DNA from 2 places in the Aerococcus sanguinicola genome. Region 2 is predicted to be linked to the other one. Evidence: predicted binding sites of a transcription regulator. Region 2 holds the regulator's gene; the other holds the start of a gene.

Region 1 (8,177 bases), 370 kb from region 2:
TTCAAGCCCTAAATATCTGACAGATGGATCCCGAGCCCCACGCTCGGGGTCTTTTTTTGTGGGGGTGGGTGGTGGTACCCACAAACGAAGTGCTCAATTGTGTATAAAATTTGTTTAACCCACAAATGAAGTGTCCAATTGTGGGTAAAATCTGTTTAACCCACAATTGAAACCCTCGAGTGTGGATAGAATATGTTCCATCCACAATTGCAGTATTTGATTGTGGGTTAGAGAGAATTAACCCACAATCAGAAGGATCTAGTGTAGGTTGATGATAGTTTTACTTAAACACGAAATCATTAAAGCAAACCTAATATATCAGGCAAGTATAAAATTTTTAAATTGAGTATCCAATCTAGTATCTATTAAGAACTCTATTGTTCGATTGTTTGTGGAGAGTAAGGGTTTTGAAATTGCTTTGGATTTTTCCCTTTTAGATAGGTGAAATGGCGTTGGAGAATTTGATGGATTTTGTAATAGCTCACTTTACCACAAGCAAAATCTTGAATAGCTGTACCATTCAATGTTCGATTTGGAAAAAGAAGGGCGTAATCATTGATGAGCTCTAAGACAGCTTCATCCTTAGAGAGAGTATGACCGCAGGAACATGCAAGATAATAACGAAAAATATTGAGCTTGTTACCACAGATACTGCAATGAAAACCTGGGTAAAACTTCTGAAAATCTTCTAATTCATTTGAGAATGGAGGACATTTTATTTCTTCTAATAAATAGCAAAGAGAATTTATTTCCGGGTTGAACTTTTCTTGGCTTAAGGATTGAAAATAATCTCGAGCTTGGTGGGGGAGCAGCACATTCTTAGTTACCGAATCATCCAAATCAGGATAGTTATAGGGATTGGCAAAATATATTTTGGCCTCTAGATTGATTGATAATTGATGCTCTGCTAATAAGTTTTCCATGAAGAGCTGGGATTTGAGTAACTGTTGGCAAATATCGCGCTCTCCGGGATAGTTGTTAAAGCTCCAGCGGCGGTCTCGGCAGCTGACTTGAGCGCGGTAATTTTTCACTTCGATTAAACAAAGGCTTGAAGGAAATACCAGGAGCGAATCGATCTCAATATAAGCATCTTGGTATTGCCAGTTGCGATAATGAGCGAGGGGGTGGACATCTATTTGCTCCAACATGTGGTCGAAAGCTAATTCCCCCTCAAAACCTCGTTCGAAATGGTCCAGTTTTTTATGGCCTTCAGGTGTTAGTTGTTGATATTTCTTTAAAGTGCGAAAATACTGTAGCGTCAAGGATTCTTTTCTAGTCATTTTTATCCCTCCTATTAGATATATACACGGTTAATGTGGTTATTCATTAACTGATTTTTATTTTTTATAAATAATAGATTTGGATAAATGGATTGGCGGGTAAAGCCACAAATGAGGAGGGTAAGTGTGTGTTGGAATACTCTAATCCACAACAAAAGACTTCGAGTGTGGATTGGATAAGACTAGCCCCCAACGGAAGTTCTTGAGTGTGGGTTGAATTGATTTAACCCACAATAGAATATCCCGATTGTGGCTTGCGCTCTCCCAGCCCACAATCTCAGGTCTCGAGTCAATCTTGCATCAAACTCACTCTCCCCAAAAAGCCATTTCTGTATTTTCTGACCAAGCGAAGCAAGTTTTTTCAAAGAATTGTTTTTCGCTCTTCCCAGACTGTGGGGCTTTGGCGGTCTTTCCTGGGAGAACAATCTGTAAAACACAAGATATTGTACGAGATTAATGTTGAAAATCTATATGTAGTCGGTTATGATAGTTAGTGAGCTCAAGATATGGGGGAGTTAAGTCAGTCGGACCCCCTATATCTTGTGTCCGATCGATAAAGGATACACAAGTTAGAAAGAGGGATTGGGATGTTTAATGAGCAAACAACGCCAGAAATAAAGATCCAAAATATTAATTTGGAGGATTTGATGGTTGAGAAACGGGATGGGCACAAGGCTCATTTCCGGCCTTCTGCGGTTAAGCATTCGCTCGCCAAAGCCCTGGATGTGAAGGATGAGGAAGTGCTGGATAAGCTTTTCCAAGCGACCTTGGCTGAGATTTTCCAGGGGGATGCGGAGTCCCTCCAGTCTGCAGGGATTGCCCAAGCGGTGGTGCGTAGCCTAGAGAACTTTGGCTATACTGAAGCGAGTGAGCGCTACCGGATTTTCCGCCACAATAAGATGCAGTTCAATGATAAGCAGTATGATGTGTCGACTAAGCTGCAAGAATTTGCGGCAGGGGACAAGTTAGTCCTCAATGAGAATGCCAACAAGGACTCCCGGGTCTTCAATACGACCCGCGACCTGACGGCAGGGGTTTCGGCTAAGGCGATCGGGCTTTCTATGATGCCTAAGGAAGTAGCTAATGCCCACTTGAAGGGGGATATCCACTTCCATGACCTGGATTACTCGCCTTATTCTCCGATGACCAACTGCTGCTTGATCGACTTCCAAGAGATGTTGTCCAATGGTTTCCATATCGGGAATGCGGAGGTGGAATCGCCTAAGTCCATCAACACGGCCTGCGCCCAGATTGCCCAAATTATTGCTAATGTGGCGTCTTCCCAGTACGGCGGTTGTTCAGCGGACCGGATCGATGAGGTCCTAGCTCCTTATGCCAAGCTGAACTTCGACAAGCACTTGAAGACAGCTAAGGAATGGATTGAGGGCGAGAACCGCCAGCGCGAATTTGCCTACGCCCGGACCAAGAAGGATATTTATGATGCCATGCAGAGTCTCGAGTATGAGATCAACACCTTGTACTCTTCCAATGGCCAGACACCTTTTACCACTCTTGGCTTCGGCTTGGGGACGGACTGGTTTGCTCGCGAGATTCAGTTGGCCATCCTGAATGTTCGTATCCAAGGGCTCGGCCGGGAAAAACGGACTGCTATTTTCCCTAAACTCGTCTTCACTATCCGTCGCGGGACCAACCTGGACCAGGGCGATCCCAACTATGACATCAAGCAAAAAGCTATCGAATGTGCTACCAAGCGGATGTACCCGGATGTTCTCATGTACGACAAGATTGTCGAGTTAACAGGGTCCTTCAAGGCGCCAATGGGTTGCCGGTCCTTCCTCCAAGGTTGGAAGGATGAACAGGGGTGCGAGGTCAACAGCGGCCGGATGAACTTGGGCGTTGTGACCCTGAACATTCCGCGGATTGCCCTAGAATCTGACCACAGCAAGGACCAGTTCTGGCAAATCTTTGATGAACGCTTAGAAGTCTTGAGAAAGGCCCTCCTCTACCGGGTGGAGCGGACCAAGGAAGCTAAGCCTGAGAATGCGCCCATCCTCTACCAATACGGGGCTTTCGGCAAGCGGCTCGATGAAGAAGGCGACGTGGATGAGCTCTTCAAGAACCGCCGGGCAACGGTGTCCATGGGTTATATCGGGCTCTACGAAGCCGCGACTTACTTCTACGGTCCAGACTGGGAAGATAATGCGGAAGCCAAGGCCTTCACCCTGGATATTGTCAAACATATGAAGGAAGTGGCGGACCAATGGGGGGATGACTATGGCTATCATTTCAGTATCTATTCCACCCCAAGTGAGAGTCTGACGGACCGCTTCTGCCGCCTGGACCAAGAAAAATTTGGCCAGGTTACGGACATTACGGACAAGGACTACTACACCAATAGCTTCCACTACGATGTCCGCAAGAATCCGACACCTTTTGAGAAGTTAGACTTTGAAAAGGACTATCCTAAATATTGCAGCGGCGGCTTCATCCACTACTGTGAATACCCTAACATGCGGCAAAATCCTAAGGCCTTAGAAGCGGTCTGGGACTTCGCTTATGACCGGGTGGGCTACTTGGGAACCAATACGCCCATCGACCACTGCTATGCTTGCGACTTCAGCGGGGACTTTAAGCCGACTGAGCGCGGTTTCGAATGCCCACAGTGTGGCAACAACGACCCTGACAGCTGCGACGTGGTGAAGCGGACCTGCGGCTACCTCGGTAATCCGAATATCCGTCCGATGGCAAAAGGCCGCCACAAAGAAATTAGCGCCCGGGTTAAGCATATGTCGGCAGACAATGCCTTGGTCAAGGACTCTAAAGCAGACACCATCGACCTCTTGAACCAAGATGCCCAAAGAAAGGCTGATGGCTAATGCGCAACCCCAAGCCCAAAGAGTGGACAGCGGAGAAATTCAGCAAAGGTAAGATTGCCGACTACAAGCCTTTTAACTTCGTGGATGGGGATGGCGTCCGTTGTTCCATCTATGTGAGTGGCTGTCCCTTCGCCTGCAAGGGCTGCTACAATAAAATTGTGCAAAATTTCAACTATGGAGTAGACTATACCGATGAACTTGAAGAGCGGATCCTCAACGACCTGGCCCAACCCTATGTCCAAGGTCTGACCCTGTTAGGGGGCGAGCCCTTCCTCAATACCCAGGTCCTCAACCGCCTGGTCGCCAAGGTGCGCGAGCGCTTCGGGGACACTAAGGATATCTGGAGCTGGAGCGGCTACTACTGGGAGGAACTCCTCCAGGAAACTGACGATAAACTCTGGCTCTTGAACCATATCGATGTGCTCGTGGATGGCCGCTTCGAACTCGACAAGCTCGACTTGAACTTGCGCTTTCGCGGCAGTTCCAACCAGCGCATTATCGATGTGAAGAAGTCCCTGGCCCAGGGGGAGATGGTCCTCTGGCTAGACGGCAAGTATGATGATATTTAATGACAAAGCAGCTGACAATCCTATTTTTAGGAAGAGTCAGCTGCTTTTTGCTTTATTTGAAATATAAGGATTCACATCAAAGTGGAGTAGATGCTCACTAGCACAATATATCTTATAATAGAAGCTTTAAATGAATTTCTGATTTTGTATGACTTCGACTTCACTCGGGCCAAGTGGGGAAAGTTTTGTTATAATACATAGGACGGTGGGAGGATCTTGCCTCCCCAAACGAGTACGAAAAAGGAGCGTTATTTATGTCTTATCAGGCTTTATACCGGGTCTGGCGGCCCCAGCGCTTTGCGGATATTGTGGGACAGGTGGCTGTTTCCCGCACCTTGCGCAATGCCATCCGCGAGGGGAAGACCAGCCACGCCTATCTCTTTACAGGACCCCGGGGAACAGGGAAAACTTCTGCGGCGAAAATTTTTGCTAAGGCCATTAACTGCCCCAACCAGACCGATGGGGAACCCTGCAATGAATGCGCGATCTGCCAGGCCATTACCGAGGGGACTCTGGCTGATGTGATTGAAATCGATGCGGCTTCTAATAATGGGGTGGAGGAGATCCGCGACATCCGCGATAAGGTCCGCTATACGCCTACCGAAGCCCAGTACAAGGTCTATATTATCGATGAGGTCCACATGCTGTCGACGGGGGCCTTCAATGCCCTGCTCAAGACCTTGGAGGAACCGCCTGCCCACGTGGTCTTCATCCTAGCGACGACGGAACCCCATAAGATTCCTGCGACGATTATCTCTCGGACCCAGCGCTTCGACTTTCGCCGGATCCGCAATACGGATATCGAAGAGCGCCTGGCCTATATCCTCAAAAGCAATGACCAGGCCTATGAGGAAGACAGTTTGAAGATTATTGCTCGGGCGGCCAATGGGGGGATGCGGGACGCCCTCTCCCTCTTGGACCAGAGCCTGTCTTTTGCGGAAGGCAGTCTGGATGCGGAGACGGCCCGCCTAGTAACGGGGACCCTGAGCGAGGACCAGATGCTGGCCTACAGCCAGGCCCTGCTTAAGCAAGATGCCCGGCAAGCGCTCGATACCCTCCACCAGATCCTGAACCAGGGCCAAGAAGCCAACCGTTTCGTTGAAGAAATGCTGGCTTTTATCCGGGACCTGCTGATGGCTAAGGAATTGGGTGGGCAAGAATCCGAGCTGACCCGCCACTTCTCCCAAGCCTTCTTTGACTTGGCCAAGGATTTCCCTGACCAGGCCCTCTACCTGATGATGGACCATTTCCAGGAAGCCCAGTCGGAACTCCGCTTTACCAGCCAGCCAGAGATCTACCTGGAAGTGCTCTCGATTCGTTTGAGTCAGAGTCTCAACCAGGCGCCAGAACTCCAGGAAGCTGCTGAAAATGCACCGGTATCCCAGGCCGCCCAGGACCAGTTGGACGCTCTCACCGCCCAAGTGAAATCCCTTCAAGACCAGGTCGCTCAAGGAACGCCGGGAGGTCCAGCCAAGGGGCAAGCCAAGCCGACTGCCAAGCGCCAGGCCACAGGTTCGGTCAACTATAAACCCAATTATGGGCTGATCTATAAGACCCTGTCGGAGGCCACCAATACCGACCGCCACAAGATCGAAAGTATCTGGCCGGACTTGGTGGAATCCCTGCCTAATATCCAACAGGCCCTGCTCAAACAGACCTATCCTGCCGCTGCCTCCCCTGAGTATTTTGTTTTGCGTTTCGATTATGCTATCCTCTGTCAAAAGGTAGCGGACGACCAAGCCATTAAGGATACCGTGGCCAAACGCCTCCAGGAAGGGGTAGGCCATCCCGGTAAGATGCTCATCCTGACTAGCGAACAATGGAATGAAGCCCGGCAGAACTATGTCACCGCCCACAAGGCAGGCAAATTGGACGAACTCCTGGGCGACCAGGCGCCAACTGAGATCAAGCAAGCCGCGTCTTCCGAGGAAAAGCCAGCTGATAGTGACCAGACCCTGCTGGAGGGGGTCCAGGCTAAAGAAGACAATCCGCTGGCAGAAGAAGCCATCAAACTCTTCGGGGCAGATAATGTGACGGTGGTGGATGATTAAGACCGAGAGACTATTTTTTCTCGTCGACTGCTGGCAAGGTGTTTTTATTAAAAGTTCAGCAAAGCATTTTACCCTTCAGGCATTTTCCCTTATAATAGTGTAGAAAGAAACGTGCGCTATAGAGTACGTTAAGCGATACAGAGAATTTGGTATGACCAAGAGAAGCTCAACTAAGCATAAAGGAGAATCAAGCATGGCTAACAATATGATGAATATGCAGAAGATGATGAAGCAGGCACAGAAGATGCAGGCGCAGATGGAGGCTTCGCAAAAGGAGCTAGCAGAAACGACTTTTACTGGGACGGAACCGTCCGGCATGATTAAGGTGACGGTGACGGGCGACAAGAAGGTTGAAAAGATTGACCTGAAACCGGATGTGGTGGATCCGGATGATATCGATATGCTCCAAGACCTCTTACTGGAAGCAACGAATGATGCCTTGAGCCAAGTGGATGCTGCCCAAGAGAAATCTTTTGGTGGAATCAGTAAGGGCTTGTCTGGTTTAGGGTTTTAACAATTTGTATTGGTGAGCATACGTTGCGCTTTTGAATTTGGTCCTTGAAGAGCCATGGCACCGGCTCGAGCCTCGGTCTCTCGCCTAGCAAGAGTCAAACGGCTCGTACGGCTAAAGCCTACGATCCGTAATTTCCTTTGCTTGCTTTTTCATGGCTAAGGACCAACTTCAACGCTTCACTCCTGCTCAAAAGTAATTGGTATAGTTTTTGGTTACTAATTACCAACATTAAAAATTAAGGAATGGTTTTAAGTTAAGAAGCGCGTATGCATGGGGCCTGGCCAATCTTTGCTGGGCCTCTTCTTTATGCCTAATGATTTAAGGAGGATTAGATGCAGTATCCAGAACCTATTGCTAAGTTGATTGATAGCTTCCAGAAATTGCCGGGAATTGGGGCGAAGACGGCGGCGCGCTTGGCTTTTTTTGTTTTAGATATGCCGGAAGCGGATGTGGTGGACTTTGCTAAGGCCTTGGTCGATGTGAAGCGTAATTTAGTCTACTGCAGCGTTTGCGGGAATATTACGGAAGAAGATCCCTGCGTGCTCTGTGCTGACCAGACTCGGGACAAGTCCCAGGTGATGGTGGTGGAACAGGCCCGGGATGTCATGTCGATGGAGAGGATGCAGGAGTACCGAGGCCTTTACCATGTCCTCCACGGTGTCTTGTCCCCCATGGAAGGAACCGGTCCGGAAGACTTGAATATTACGAGTTTACTGACCCGGCTCCAGGACGAAACCATCCAGGAAGTGATTATTGCTACCAATGCCACGGCGGAGGGTGAGGCGACGGCGACTTACTTGTCTCGCCTGATCCAGCCGGCAGGGATTAAGGTGAGTCGGATTGCTTACGGTCTGTCTGTGGGGTCAGATATTGAGTATGTCGATGAAATGACCCTCCTCCGTGCTTTGGAGGGGCGGCGGACCATG
Region 2 (8,177 bases):
CTCAAATTATTTCAAATAATATGCCTTCGAATTTTTATAAATTCTTGTCAAAATATTTACCAGCGTAAAAACCAGCTACCGCAAGGACGGCCACCAAAATAGCGGTCCCAATATTGCTTGCCAAACTGATGACAGTAAATAAGAAAGCTGCAGCGGTACAGATAATACGCCATCTATAGGCATACCATGACTCTGGTGGTTGTTTCATTGCAAGGCCTCCTCCTTTAACTATCTCACGCGTGGTGCATTCTGAGCTGCTTGAGCTTGAGCCGCGCGGGTATCAATTTGGTTAACTTTAACATTGACGGACCCTGGCTTGCCACCGAGTTTACGGCTAACTGCTGCTTCCACCTGTTCTTGGACAGCTTTAGCAATGGTCGCAACGGGTGCGTCTTGGCTAACATCTACGGTAACTTCCAGCTTGGTGTCCCCTGGATGATTGCCCATCTTAGCTTCAGCTTGTGGGTGCTTGACCGCATCAACTGAGCGCGCAGCATGTGTCGCAGCTGCTTCTGCTACTGTGTGGTCAACCCTAACCTCACCATGCTCAGTGTCCACTTGCAACCAGGCCTTCTTCGAGGTGGCAAAGCAAGCATAGAGCAGGAAGATGAGCGCAATTGCAGCTACTATAGCCAAGACAATAGCAACCGTGGTGCTGACTTCCGGAATGCCTAAGACATAATAGGCAACAAATTCCGTCAAGTAAGGAATCGGATACAGCACAGCAATAGCTGCAAGCAAGGCTAAGATTGCAATTAAAGCACCTAGAACTTGGATGAATTTAACAAATCCGTTCATAGGAAGGCTCCCCCCTATTCATATTCAATTTAAAAAATAACAAGTATCTCTTATACCTTTAGATTAGCCTTTATTTCCCTCGAATGCAAATTATATGACTTTTAATCCAGAAAAAATCCTAGCTGTCCCTCAAATAAAACTCTCTAAAACAAATTGCATTTGTGAGCATCCGTTACGCTTCCGAAGTTGATCGTTAAATGTTCAGATGATCAACACGGCTGAAGCCGTCTTGTACTTTATCCGTAAGTCGCTAAAGCTCCAACGGCTAAAGCATAGCACCGGCTCGAGCAGCTTCAGCTCTTGGAGCGAAGCGACTTAGAGATGAAGTTCAAGGCTGCGTCAGCAGCGTTGCTACCTTCTTCTCACCTAACAATTTTCAAAGGGCTCGTACGACTAAAGTCTACGAGCCCTAATTCAAATTGCTTACTTTTCATGGCTAACGATCACCTTCAACGCTTCACTCCTGCTCATAATCAAGCGCTCTGCCGACATTAAATTTGTCATCAGCTATGTAAAGTGAAAAAATAATTTAAAAGTCTCTCAACTAGACCCTTGATGTAGCCTAGTTGAGAGACTTTTTGTCAGCTAAAACATACAATAATGTTCTTAATCATGGCGGCGGTTGCGTCCACCAACTTCGATTTCTTCGGCCAGAAAGGCAATTCGTTCCATAATCCGGCCCGCCTTGACGGGTTCGATATCACCAGAATTAGTTCGCGCTAGGTGGGTCTCCAATTCTTCAAAGTTAAAGTTAGAAGAAAAGAAGGTGGGCAGCTGTTCGTTCATCCGGTACTGGAGGATAACTCCAAGGATGTCGTCCCTAAGCCAGGCGGAATTGCTCTCAGCTCCGATGTCATCCAGCATGAGGAGGGGCGCCTTCTGCAGGGCTTCCAGCTTGTCCTGAACAGTATTGCTAGCGATGCTCTGCTTGATCGACTGGGCAAACTGGGGGTAGTGGACTAGCGTCGTTTCATACCCCTTGTCTGCCAAGTCATTGGCAATGGCCGCAAGGAGGAAGGTCTTCCCCACCCCGAAGGCCCCGTGGAAATAGAGGCCCTTGTGAAAACGGTCGGGGGCCTTGAGATAGTCCGTAGTAAAGGTCAGCGCCCGGCTAGCCGCTTCCTGGCGGGCAGGGTCGTCGACGTCGAATTGGTCGAAATTCGCTTCACGCAGAGACTTGGGCAGGTCCACCAGGGTAATCCGGCGGTCGCGCTTGAGTTCCGCTTGCTTGGCCAAATAGTCCTCATTAGCCACATATTGGACATCAATATAGTTCACATTCATCTGCAATTGGGGGTGGAAATTAGGGATCTTGGGCTCATAGCCCGCTTGGATTCGCTTCTTTTCTTGGACGAATTCATAGATCTTGGACAGACTGCGCTGGATCATAGGCTCATCCACCTGGTCCTGGTGCTGGTCGATAAAGGCTTGGACATCGGGATCGCTGAGGGCCTCTGCTTGAATTTCCTTAAGTCTTTCTTTGTAATCCTTTTGCTCTAGGATTTTTTTGATTTCTGGTCCGATATTTTGCATCTTAACGATCCTCCTTGTGCCTTTGGGCGATTAGGTCGCGCAGGTTTTGAGACTGGTCCGTCGTTTGTTGGTTCGTTTGGTCAGCTGGCTTGGGCGCTTCTCCACCAGTTTTGAACCACTTGGGCTTGACCTCCTCGCGGCCTGAGCGTTTTTGATAATTTTTCTTTTGGTAGCGGGCTTGGCGTTGCTGCTGCATCCGCTTAATCTTGGCTTGTTTTTGATGGTCGAGGCGGCCGCGCAGGTAGAGCAAGGCGGCTTCGGGTGAATCCACCTTATGCTGGGTCCAATCATCTGCCGTGGCTTCTAACAAGGGGCGGCTCAAGCGGTCCTTGCCATCTTCCACTAGGTAATAGTGAATCATAACATTAAGAGTAGACGGATTGAGAATGCCCATCTGGAGGATGTCTCCAATAGCCTGGGTCTCATTCTTGGTCAAAAACCCCCCCTGCTGGTCCTTGATCGACTTGGCAAAAGGCACTGAGGGATAATTGCGCAGGGTTGCTGTAAATTCCAGGTCCTCATCACTCAAGCCCTGTTCTTTCCAGAGCTTCTGGGCCTCTTCCTGGGCCTGGGCTTGAACTTCCTGCAATTCTTGGCTGCGTTCCTTGAGTGGGGCCTTGTTATCGGCCTCAGCCTGAGCCAGGGCAATGGCCTGGTACTTGTCCAGGTCAATCTTATTTTCCTTGATATCACAAGCTTCTAGGGCCATGCGCTGGAGGCTGACCTCATCGTAGCCAAAAATCTCATGGAGGGTCTGGGTCATATCGATCACTTCTTTAGTGAGCGCCTTCTCCCCCACAAAGCTGCCCTGGAGGAGTTCCTTGAAGGCCTGGAGATCGAACTTAGAGTTTTGGCCCAGGTCAAAATGCTTGTCCCCTTCATTGGTACGGACCAAGTGTTCCCTTGTCTCCTGACTGACCGGGTAGATAGCCTGGGGCAAGCGGTAGACATCACGGAAGGAAGCGGTCACTTCCCGCCAGTCCGCCTGCTCCAAAGCCTGGTAAGGCTGCCAGGAGAAGCGGTCAACCAAGCGGTGAAAGCGGTCCTCGCCCACATAATAAATGAGTAGGGATGACATCAGTGAATCTGTAAAGAATTTATCCGCCGGCAAGGGCGCCAACAAATCATAGCGGGTCTGGACCTGCTTGTCGGGATTCTGGTTGTGGAAGACTTGGACCAAGCCCAGGGCCTCCAGCCGCTGCCTCGCCCGGATATACTCTTCCTTGCCCATCACCAATTGCTCCATCAAGTCCGAGTGACGGAGAATCGAGGAGTGCCAGGCCCCTATTTCAATCTGGGCCCGCAAGCTCTGATAGAGGGCTGCGCTCTCCGCCCCCAGCATGGGCTGGTAGAGGTGAAGAAAAACAGCCATATCATTTTCCGAAAGCCATTCTTTCTGGTAGATGATAAGGCCGCTCTGTGGTTCTAAATTTTCCCATGGCATAAAGGCCAAATTAACACTCCCTTCTAGTCCGTGTCTCCATCCAAATCGAGGTTCTGCTGGCCCTCAACCTGTTTACGTTGCAATTGGCGGAGGGATTCAATCTCTTCTAAGAAGACAGTTGGATCTTCGAAACGGCGGTAGACACTCGCATAACGGATATAGGCCACTTCATCAATAGCAGGCAGGCGGTCCATGACCATCTCCCCAATATCTTGGGAGGAGACTTCATCATGGGGCCGGGCCCGCAACTCAGACTCAATCTCTGACACTAAGCGCTTCAAGTCCTCCAAGGCAACGGGTCGCTTCTCACAAGACCGGACCATGCCGCGCAGTAATTTCTCACGTGAGAATTCCTGGCGGTTACCGTCGCGCTTAATCACTAGTAGTGGCGGCTGTTCCACCCGCTCAAAGGTGGTAAAGCGGTAGTCGCAGGCCAAACAAGCCCGGCGACGGCGGATAGCACTCCCTTCCTCGGTGGGACGGCTATCCACCACTTTGGTATTATCATGATGGCATTTTGGGCATTGCATAAGATTCTCACCTATTTCTTTACAAGAAGGACGTTTTCATGCCTATTATAGCATAAGCCCAGCTATTCAGCGACAGGATTTGGCCTAAAACCGCTGATTCCTAGCCAAGCATCCAGCTGTTGGTAGGTATAGGACAGGTCTCTGCCATTATCGATCAAAATATCCGCCCACTCCGCCTTGCGTTCGATAGAGATCTGGGAACAAATCCGCTGGAAGGCCTCCCCTTCACTGAGCTGGTCGCGGGCCATCAAGCGTTCCAGTTGAACCGACTCGGAACAGTAGACCACCATCACCTGGTCACAGTCTTCCTGGTAGCCCTCTTCATAGAGCAAGGGAATGTCAAGAACGACTAACTCGTGCCCTGCAGCATCATAGGCTTGGGCCTCCTGGATGATCCACTGGCGGATATGGGGTTGGAGCAGCTGGTTCAGCTCTTGGCGGGCCCGGTCATCCGCAAAAATGAGCTGGCCTATTTTTTTCCGGTTAATGGTCTGGTTGGGAAAGATATAGTCCTCCCCAAAATGTTCCCGGATAGCTTCCAATCCTGGTTGGCCGGGTTCCACCACGGCCCGGCTGCCCAAGTCGGCATCGACAATGGGATAGCCTAGGGACTGGAAGTGCTTGCTGACCGAGCTCTTGCCCGTCGCAATAGATCCGGTTAATCCTAAATGAAATGTCATCTTATCTCCTTTCCTTCTTTAAGACTTGGCAGCGCGGACAAAAAGTGGTCCCTCTCTGCCCGACCTTGATCTTCTTCATCGGGGTCTGACAGCGGGGACAAGGCAGCCCTGCCCGTCCATAAGCATTGAGGGTCTGCTGGAAGCCCCCACTGTGACCTAGGGCATCGGTGTAGGACCGAATCGTTGTCCCACCCTTGGCCATGGCCTCTTCAATCACTTTCCCAGCATAATGGACTAAGCGGTTGGACTTAATCCTAGACACCGTATTGGCCGGCTGCTCAGGATGGAGGCGGGCCCGGTAGAGAATTTCGTCAGCATAGATATTGCCGATACCAGCCACCACATGTTGGTCCAAGAGTACCAATTTAATAGCCAACTTGCGCCGCTGTAGCTGCTGGTAAAAAGTATCGGCATCCAAATCCCAAGGTTCCGGTCCCAAGTTAAGCCGGGCTAATTCCTCATCCAATTGCGCCTTGGGAAACAGCCGGATACGACCAAACTTGCGCACATCATGGTAGCGCAAGTCGCGGCCATCATCGAGCTGGAGAACGAGGTGAGTGTGCTTATCCACGGCCTGGTCGCTAGGCAGGACCAGCCACTTGCCTTCCATCCGCAAGTGGCTAATCCAGGCCCATTCCCCCCAGTCAAAGATTAAATACTTGCCCCGGCGGCCTAAGCCTTCGAGGCGGAGGCCCAGCATAATCGTTTCAAATTCTTCAGGGCTGGGCTGGTCAATGATCTTGGGCCAGCTTAAGCTAAGCCCGGTCACCCTGGCTCCTAGCACTAAGTCTTCCAACCCCTGGCGGACACGGTCCACTTCAGGTAATTCTGGCATCTTTCATCCTCCCTTCATACGAAAACGAAAAGCCTGGCCGCAACGCTATTTGCGGCCAAGCATAAAGTAAGGGTGTGAGGGCTAGCGATAGAAATAGACCTCTGGAGCAAATAGCCAGAGAAGACCGAAAGTCTTCGGCGGCTATTTGTGAAGAGGAGATATTTCTGCTAGCCCGAACCCGACTATAGGTTGTGAGCAAGAGCGTTTAGCTTTGGATGCTTGGAGTAAGTTGGAATAAGGGCAAGCATCGCTTGCACGTTTCCAACTTGCGAAAGCACTCCAAAGCTGCTCTTGCGAACCCAACTAGATAGAATTAGGGATAATAGGCGTTAGCGCTTATTACCCCTCTAAAATACAAGGATCAAATTCAAAGCTTCACTCCTGCTCACAAATAACAAAGCAGATATTTTTTATACTCGCTGCTAGTTATTAAAAAGTTTTGAAATTATATTTCCTGTTTTATAGGAAATTGTTATCAAATAATTAGCATTAAGCACACCAAATGCTTCTATATGCCCTTACGATTACCCATTAAACAACAAACACCTTATTTGGCATCGTACCAAGTATCACCGTAGTTACTATCTACAATCAGAGGCACGTCCAGTTCAACGGCGGATTCCATCACTTGAGGGACCAATTCTTCCAAGCGGGCGATTTCTTCTTCGGGTGCTTCGAAGATCAGCTCATCGTGGACTTGGATGAGCAGTTTGGCTTGGAGGCCCTCCTCTTCTAAGGCAGTCTCCATCTTCAACATGGCCAGCTTGATAATATCAGCGGCTGTCCCCTGGATAGGCGTATTCATGGCCGTCCGTTCGGCGAAGGACCGCACGTTAAAGTTGCGTGCCCTAATGTCAGGCAGGTAGCGGCGGCGGTGAAAGAGGGTTTCCACATAACCCTTCTCGCGGGCAGATTCCACAATCTCATCCATGTAGACCTTAACCTTGGGGAAGTTATCGAAGTAAGAATCAATAAAGGCCTTGGCTTGGGGCCGGGAAATATTGAGGTTCTTACTGAGTCCATAGTCGGAAATCCCATAGACAATCCCAAAGTTCACTGCCTTGGCGTCCCGACGCTGGTTAGGCGTTACATCTGCCTCGTCAATACCGAGAACGCGGCTAGCCGTGGTTCGGTGGATATCCCGATTCTCCTTGAAGGCCTTCTGCAGGTGCTCGTCTCCTGAAATATGGGCGAGGACCCGGAGTTCAATCTGCGAATAGTCCGATGAAAAGATCTTCCAACCGGGTTCAGATGGCACAAAGGCTTGGCGGATCTTCCGACCGTTCTCTGTCCGAATCGGAATATTTTGCAGGTTAGGGTCTGCCGAAGACAAGCGTCCCGTAGTGGTCAGGGTCTGGATAAAGCGGGTGTGGACTTTGTGGTCCTCCTGGATAAAGTTCTGGATGCCCTCGATATAAGTCGATTGCAACTTAGCCAGCTGGCGGTAGTCCAAGATCAAGTCGACAATCTCTGCCTTGCCCTGTAATTTCTCCAATTCCGATTGGGCCGTCGAATAGTGGCCGGATTTGGTCTTTTTACCAGCTGGCAAGCCCATTTCCTCGAAGAGGACATCGCTCAATTGTTGGGTGGAGTTGATATTAAACTCATGGCCAGCTTCTTGATAGATGGCGGCTTCTAGGTCATCCAGCTGGCCTTCGATGGCTTCATGCATGCTTTCCAGGGTGGACCGCTCAACACGGATCCCCCGAATCTCCATGTTAGCAAGAACGAGGGCCAGGGGCAATTCCATGTCGCGGTAGAGTTCTGTCATCTGGTCCGCTGCCAGGCGTTCTTTGGCTAGGGGCACCATCCGGCAGATCACATCAATCTTCCGAGCCAGGTGGTCGTGCATCTGGCTTTCATCTTCTGGGACGGCCTGCTTTTTGCCCTTGCCGTAGACCATTTCGTCATAGGCCAGGTCATCAATTCCGAATTCACGCGCCGCTTCCGCTAGGTCATTGGAATTATCCTTGGCGTGGACCAAGTAGGAAGCAATCAGGACATCTTCTGACACCCCTTTGAAGTCGATCCCTTCCCGGGCCAACATCACCTTGGTCCGCTTGGCATCGAAGACCTGCTTGGTGCGACTAGCATCTTCTGCCCATTCCCTAAAGGCTGACGAGTCCAGGGCCACTTCCTTGGGCAGGACATAGACCTGGTCGGAATTCCCCAGAGCGAAGGCAATAATCTCCCCTTGGTGGTAGTTCTTGGCAAACATTTCACCATAGAAGGCCATCTCTTCCGCTTGAAAAATCTCAGTCGTCACTTGGTCAGTTTCTATCAAAACTTGGTAAGGAATGTCCCGAGCTTCTGCTTGGACTTGGTCCGAAAGATCGGCGTCTTCCAAGAGGTCGGCC

Evidence for each region. Region 2 encodes NrdR, which represses ribonucleotide reductase genes. Its sites were predicted from a motif close to ACACNATATATNGTGT; they were not measured.
Region 1: the regulator NrdR is predicted to act here: its motif matches at 1,811-1,826, upstream of nrdD (anaerobic ribonucleoside-triphosphate reductase).

Annotation. Positions count from the first base shown of each region.
Region 1 covers NZ_CP014160.1:1,163,135-1,171,311, forward strand. The annotation lists gene AWM72_RS05180 (nuclease-related domain-containing protein) at 375-1,280, opposite strand; gene nrdD (anaerobic ribonucleoside-triphosphate reductase) at 1,868-4,117, shown strand; gene nrdG (anaerobic ribonucleoside-triphosphate reductase activating protein) at 4,117-4,686, shown strand; gene dnaX (DNA polymerase III subunit gamma/tau) at 4,941-6,737, shown strand; gene AWM72_RS05200 (YbaB/EbfC family nucleoid-associated protein) at 6,931-7,251, shown strand; gene recR (recombination mediator RecR) at 7,584-8,177, shown strand, end outside.
Region 2 covers NZ_CP014160.1:1,536,543-1,544,719, reverse strand. The annotation lists gene AWM72_RS09235 (DUF2273 domain-containing protein) at 35-208, opposite strand; gene amaP (alkaline shock response membrane anchor protein AmaP) at 229-798, opposite strand; gene dnaI (primosomal protein DnaI) at 1,405-2,331, opposite strand; gene AWM72_RS06890 (DnaD domain protein) at 2,333-3,775, opposite strand; gene nrdR (transcriptional regulator NrdR) at 3,799-4,305, opposite strand; gene coaE (dephospho-CoA kinase) at 4,368-4,985, opposite strand; gene mutM (bifunctional DNA-formamidopyrimidine glycosylase/DNA-(apurinic or apyrimidinic site) lyase) at 4,987-5,820, opposite strand; gene polA (DNA polymerase I) at 6,368-8,177, opposite strand, start outside.